DNA from 3 places in the Bacillus sp. YH3-2-B2 genome. Region 1 is predicted to be linked to each of the others. Evidence: riboswitches for the same ligand, from Rfam matches in the RefSeq annotation. Region 1 holds a riboswitch; each other region holds the start of a gene.

What was found. A riboswitch is a leader RNA that binds a small molecule or an ion and turns the genes downstream of it on or off. The one in region 1 is predicted to bind S-adenosylmethionine.
Region 2: it holds a riboswitch for S-adenosylmethionine, as region 1 does, so the genes downstream of both, ACWJJX_RS01610 (methionine biosynthesis PLP-dependent protein) here and mtnW (2,3-diketo-5-methylthiopentyl-1-phosphate enolase) in region 1, are expected to answer to the same signal.
Region 3: it holds a riboswitch for S-adenosylmethionine, as region 1 does, so the genes downstream of both, metK (methionine adenosyltransferase) here and mtnW (2,3-diketo-5-methylthiopentyl-1-phosphate enolase) in region 1, are expected to answer to the same signal.

Annotation. Positions count from the first base shown of each region.
Region 1 is NZ_JBSJQE010000001.1:435,326-437,592, reverse strand. Features, by position in the region: gene mtnW (2,3-diketo-5-methylthiopentyl-1-phosphate enolase) at 1-1,166, opposite strand, end outside; SAM riboswitch class I at 1,248-1,347, opposite strand; gene ACWJJX_RS02405 (aminotransferase class I/II-fold pyridoxal phosphate-dependent enzyme) at 1,408-2,267, opposite strand, start outside.
Region 2 is NZ_JBSJQE010000001.1:286,383-288,649, forward strand. Features, by position in the region: gene ACWJJX_RS01605 (esterase family protein) at 1-686, opposite strand, end outside; SAM riboswitch class I at 861-986, shown strand; gene ACWJJX_RS01610 (methionine biosynthesis PLP-dependent protein) at 1,056-2,177, shown strand; gene metC (cystathionine beta-lyase) at 2,170-2,267, shown strand, end outside.
Region 3 is NZ_JBSJQE010000008.1:23,478-25,744, reverse strand. Features, by position in the region: gene metK (methionine adenosyltransferase) at 1-1,180, opposite strand, end outside; SAM riboswitch class I at 1,350-1,489, opposite strand; gene pckA (phosphoenolpyruvate carboxykinase (ATP)) at 1,687-2,267, shown strand, end outside.

The DNA of each region.
Region 1 (2,267 bases):
TTGCACGACGCGGCTTTTTCTTCAATCGGCTGCGCTTCAAGCACCGCATCAATGATGGCGCGGAACGCTTTTCCGCCGCCCTCGGCTCCTTTCGGATGGCCGTGAATGCCACCGCCGGCATTGATGATGTGATCGATGCCGAAATCGCGCATCAACAATGGCACCATACCGGGGTGAATGCCTGCTGACGGGACGGCAAACGACGGATGAAAGACATCGTCTTTTACACATTCATCATGGATTGCAAGCGCGGACTCCTTCGGAAGAGCAACGGATCCGTAAGGTGACGGAAATAAGCTGAAATCAGCGCCGCAATAGCGGTTCAGCTTGCCGAGCAAAAGCGCATGCGACAAGCCGTAAACGGGAGATGATGTGAACGCGCCGCTGACTGCCGGATGCGCCATGATCGGAAGCGGGATTTCCCTGTCTTCGGCAAGGCTCTGCATCACATCTAAACCGTAAGCGAACACATTCAATAAAAGCGCGTCCGCCCCGAGTTCTGCCGCGCGCCTCGCTTTATCCCGCAGTTCAGCGGTCCTTCCCGTAAGGTTTACGGCATACAGCGTTTTATGCCCCGTCTCCTCCCGGGTTTCCTTCAGGACTTGTTTTCCTGCGATAATGCGGGTTTCAAACGGAGCCAGTTCATTTTCAAAGAAAATTTCGTCATCTTTAATCAGATCCACGCCGCCGAGCGCCAACTGTCTGAGCTGCTCTTTAATGTCGGCGAGATCCCGTCCGATCACGCCTTTAAATATGCTCATCAGAAGCGGTCTTTCAAATTCGCCCAGCAGTTTGCGGATGCCGTATATACCGAATTTCGGCCCGGGAAGGGAGCGTTTAAACCCTTCGGAAAATTCAAGATCAGTCAATTTTATTTTTCCGTCCAGTGACAGCTTTCCGAATACCGTCGTCAGGACGGCCGGAATATCTCTTGAAAAGTTCGCCTCAGGATAGGCGATGGTGATGACGGATTGTGTTTCGTTTTCTGAGGTTCCTTCTTTCTCCTCAACTTTTACGACCCGGCCTTTATGTTTTCTGAGCTGTTCCTGCTTCACCAGGGGCAGGTCAGTCCAGGAGCCTACCGTCAGCCCCGCCGCAATCTGTTCCGCCCGCTTTTCACTGTCCGTTGTGTCTGTCAGAAGATATGTTGCCAATACTTCGCTCATGCGTGAACGCCTCTCTTTCTTTCACAAAACATAAAAAAACCTCTTCCGTATGAGCAGAAAGAGGCTTCGTGTTATGTCCGAATCTTATCTCTCAGCTCCTGCTGCAAGAATTAGCACCGTGCTTTATCAGTCGGTTGCCGGGCTTCATCGGGCTCGTCCCTCTGCCTGCTCTTGATAAGAATAATGATTTTATAAAGTATTTTGAATTATCGCATTGTTATCCTGATATGTCAATGCTTTTTCAGGTGAAAAGATTCAGTTTCCCGATCCGTTCCGCAGCTTCTTTAAGTCTTTCTTCACTTGTCAGAAGACCGACTCTTATATAGCCTTCCCCCCATTTTCCGAACCCGTTTCCGGCAGCGACGGCGACATCCGCTTTCTCGAGCAGCAGATCTGAAAACGACTGTGACGTATAACCGTCGGGCACAGGGAGCCATGCAAAAAAGGAGCCCGCCGGAGCCGTCACATCCCAGCCGATACCGCGGCAGGCTTCAATCCATGCATTGCGTCTCGATTCATATCTGTCATTTTGCGCTGCGACGCATGCCTGATCCGCTAAAAGAGCGGCTGCGGCCGCCTGCTGCGCCGCGGGAAACAGGCTGACAAACATATGATCCTGATAAAGGTTGATCGCTTCGATAACAGAAGCGTTTCCGACGGCAAATCCGACCCGCCAGCCCGCCATATTATACGTTTTGGACAAGGTATAGATTTCGATTCCCGTCTCCTTTGCGCCTTCCGTCTGCAAAAAGCTCAGCGGTTTATGCCCGTCAAAACCGACGGCTCCGTACGCGAAATCATGAACGACACAAATGCCGTTTTGTTCCGCAAAACCGACCGTCTCCTCAAAAAACGCCTCTGTCGCCACAGCACCGGTCGGATTATTCGGATAATTGAGATACAGCAGCTTCGCCTCGCTCCGCACCTTTTCAGGAATTACGCTGTAATCAGGGAGAAACCCTCTTTCTTCCGTCAGCGGCATCATTTCCATTTTCGCTTTCGCAAGGGCGACGCCCGACCAGTAATCAGGATATCCGGGATCAGGCACCAGAATGGTATCTCCCGGGTTTAAAAGACATTGCGGAAGCTCAACAAGTCCCG
Region 2 (2,267 bases), 150 kb from region 1:
TGCCAGTATGTCCATTTATGATCCCCGTCAAAGGTTTCATACGTGTATTCAGACTGTTTGCTTTCCAGCAGCTGTTTGAGCTCTTCGTTCGGCGCGGTGAAATCAAGCACCTGGCCGTCCGTCGTGTGGACGGCGGTTTCTTTTTCTCCGATTTGATGATAAACGGAAATCTGTTTGAGATCCTCCGACTGCCGGACGGCATCCAGCACGTGCCCGTCAACATACGGAGACTGCATGATGACGTTTCCAAACATGTTCGGATAGTCAATCGCCGTCATGAGCGAGACGGTTCCGCCGAGGGAATCCCCGATCATGGTGCGGCCGTATCCGACTTGATAAGTCGGGTATTCTTTGTCGATAAAAGGAACGAGCTCATTTGCGATAAACCGTTTATATGAGGCGAACTTAGAGCCTTCGGGATGGTATGTGTTTCTTCGCTCCCGCACATTTTTATATGGGACGCCGATAATGATGCAGCGGTCAATTTCCCCTTTTGACATAAGCTCTTCCGCCTGACGCCCGATTCTCCCTAATCTGAAATAATCATGGCCGTCCTGAGCGATGACCGTATGATATTTATACAGGGGGGAGAAGGTGGCGGGCAGATAGACCAAAACGGTCATTTCCTCTTCAAGCTCATGGGAGAAAAGTGTTTTCTCATGAATGATTCCGTTTTTTGATGCCACTTCGCATTCCTCCAGGCCGCGTCTTGTCTTGATGGTTTTTTCCTATTGTACCATGAATTATTAGAAATTTCTTTCTTCAGATGCACTTCTTGCGAGAGTTCAGATAAATAAAAAGTTGTTGAAATCCATTTTATAGTGCGTTAATATAGAACAATCAGAAAATACAAAACAATATTCTTATCACGAGAGGTGGAGGGACTGGCCCTTTGAAACCTCAGCAACCGGTTTGCTTTGCCGCGGGAAGGCAAAGTGCCAAGGTGCTAAATCCAGCAAGCGATTCACATGCTTGGAAGATAAGAGGAAGAGAAAAGCTCCTTCTTCTTATGAAGAGGGGGCTTTTTTATTTTTGAAAAAGGATGGTGCTTACTGATGACGCAGCATGTTGAAACAAAATTAGCCCAAATTGGAAATAGAAGCGAAGAAGCAACGGGAACGGTCAGTCCGCCGATTTATCTGTCCACCGCTTACCGCCATAGAGGAATAGGAGAATCTACAGGTTTTGATTACGTGCGCACGAAAAACCCGACACGCCAGCTCGTCGAAGACGCCATCGCCGTGTTGGAAAACGGTGCGAGAGGATTTGCTTTCAGCTCGGGAATGGCAGCCATTCAAACCATTATGGCTTTATTTAAAAGCGGGGATGAATTGATTGTATCCTCCGATTTATACGGAGGCACGTACCGTTTGTTTGAAAACGAATGGAGAAAATACGGCTTAAGCTTTATTTATGATGATTTCAGCGATGAAGACTGTTTACGCTCCAAAATAACGGAAAACACGAAAGCGGTATTTGTTGAAACGCCGACAAACCCGTTAATGCAGGAGGCGGACATTGAAAAAATCGCCCGGATTACGAAAGAAGCCGGCCTGCTTTTAATTGTGGATAATACGTTTTATACTCCGGTGCTCCAGCGCCCGCTTGAACTGGGAGCGGACATCGTCATTCACAGCGCCACAAAATATTTAGCGGGGCACAATGACCTCCTTGCCGGTCTGGCTGTCGTTAAGGATGAAGAGCTCGGCGACATCATGTTTAATCACCAAAATGCGATCGGCGCCGTTCTCCCGCCGTTTGATTCGTGGCTTTTAATGAGAGGGATGAAAACACTCGGACTCAGAATGCGCCGTCATGAAGAAAACGCCCGTGAACTTGCAGAATTTTTAGAACAGGAAGAGGAAATCGCCGACGTGTTATATCCCGGAAAAGGCGGGATGCTGTCTTTCCGGCTGCAAAAAGAGGAATGGGTCAATCCGTTTTTAAAGGCGCTGAAAACGATCTGTTTCGCAGAAAGTCTCGGCGGGGTGGAAAGCTTTATTACATACCCCGCGACACAGACGCACATGGACATTCCGGAAGATATCCGTATCGCAAACGGCGTCTGCAACCGCCTGCTGCGTTTTTCAGTGGGCATTGAACATGCAGAAGATTTGAAGCGGGATGTAAAGCAGGCATTACAGCAAGTAAAAGAGGGGGCCGTGTCATATGAGTAATCACAATTGGACGCTGGAAACCCAGCTCGTGCACAATCCATTTAAAACAGACGGAGCCACCGGAGCCGTCAGCGTGCCGATCCAGCATGC
Region 3 (2,267 bases), on a different contig from region 1:
GAAGCGCATCCGCCTTGTCAGTACGCTCCCAAGGAAGATCTACATCATGACGTCCGAAGTGGCCGTAAGCAGCTGTCTGCTTATAGATCGGGCGGCGCAGATCAAGCATTTTAATAATGCCGGCAGGTCTCAGGTCGAAGTTATTCCGTACGACTTCGATCAGTTTTTCTTCAGAAGCTTTTCCTGTATCAAATGTATTGATGGAAATAGAAACAGGCTGTGCCACGCCGATCGCGTATGCAAGCTGCACTTCACAAGAATCAGCAAGACCTGCTGCCACGATGTTTTTCGCTACGTATCTCGCAGCGTATGCCGCAGAACGGTCTACCTTCGTCGCATCCTTACCGGAGAATGCGCCGCCGCCGTGACGTGCATATCCGCCGTATGTGTCAACGATGATTTTACGGCCGGTAAGACCCGCATCACCTTGAGGTCCGCCGATTACGAAACGTCCCGTAGGGTTGATGAAGTATTTTGTTTCTTCATCGATCAGTTCCTCAGGCACAACAGGGTTAATGACATGCTCTTTCAGATTGCGCTGAATCTGCTCAAGCGTAATTTCCGGGTGGTGCTGAGTTGAAATGACGATCGCGTCGATGCGGACCGGCTTGTTGTTTTCATCATATTCAACGGTAACTTGCGTTTTGCCGTCAGGGCGAAGGTACGGAAGAATGTCTTCTTTGCGGACTTCGCTCAAACGGCGGGCTAATTTATGCGCCAAAGAGATCGGAAGCGGCATAAGCTCTTTCGTTTCGTTACACGCATAACCGAACATCAGGCCTTGGTCTCCCGCTCCGATTGCTTCGATTTCAGCATCGCTCATTGTGCCTTCACGCGCTTCAAGAGCCTGATCGACACCCATTGCGATATCCGCAGACTGTTCATCAATTGATGTTAAAACAGCGCAAGTCTCCGCATCAAATCCGTATTTGGCGCGTGTGTAGCCGATTTCTTTAATCGTTTCACGGACTGTTTTCGGAATGTCAACGTATGTTGATGTAGTAATCTCTCCGCTTACCAGCACAAGTCCTGTCGTTACAGATGTTTCGCAGGCCACGCGCGCGTTCGGGTCATTTTTTAAAATCTCATCTAAGATACTGTCAGAAATTTGGTCACAGATTTTGTCCGGATGACCCTCAGTAACAGATTCAGATGTAAATAGTCGACGGTTTTTACTCATTCACTTTTCCTCCTGAAAAAAGATCTTTTGCAAGACCTTCTCATATGATACGGAACTCGCTCCCTCTTAATACAATGTCATACTATATCAGAGAATGTTAATTGGCATATTTTATGAAATAAAAAAACCTTTTCCACTCGAGGAAAGGGTTTGGTCTGTGTGCCTTTCACTCTTATCGCTCAAGGAAAATATTAAACCTTGCATCAGGTTAGCACCTTGGTTTCCCACAGTGTTTTCACCTGCTTTTTTACAGAGAAACCGGTTGCTGGGCTTCATCGGGCCTGTCCCTCCGCCAGCTCGGGATAAGAGTATCCGCTCAATGAAATATCTTATCGTAAAAGGGCGGAAAGTGTCAATATGAATTAAAGCGATTGCGCGCCTTTATTTCGGGAAGCAATGGAAAAACACAAACAAAAAACCGCAAATAGTATAGACTATTTTCAGATATATGTTATACTAATTCCACATTCAGCGAAATACAAATAAACCGGCAAAGGAAGGTTTTTATGAAATTAGTTGATTTAACCGCAGATCTTCAAGCATTACTTGCAAGTCCGAATGTGCATCATAATTTATCGGCTCCAAAACTTACCGAAAAAGTAATCAGCCGAAATGAAGGAACGCTGACATCAACGGGCGCCGTACGCGCCACCACCGGCGCATATACAGGCCGGTCACCTAAAGATAAATTTATCGTCCGTGAACAAAGCACAGAAAATCAAATTGATTGGGGCGCGGTGAATCAGCCCATTTCTGAAGAGGCGTTTGAAAAGCTGTACGCCAAAGTCGTCAGCTACTTAAAACAGCGGGATGAACTGTTTGTGTTTGAAGGATTCGCGGGAGCGGATGAAAAATACAGACTGCCGATTACGGTCGTAAATGAATTTGCGTGGCACAATTTATTCGCGCGCCAGCTGTTTATCAGACCGGAAACGGATGAAAGAGACCCGCAAGCGCAGCCTTTCACCATTCTCTCAGCTCCGCATTTTAAAGCAGACCCGGAGACGGACGGCACGCATTCGGAAACATTTATCATTGTCTCTTTCGAAAAGCGCGTCATTTTAATCGGCGGCACCGAATACGCCGG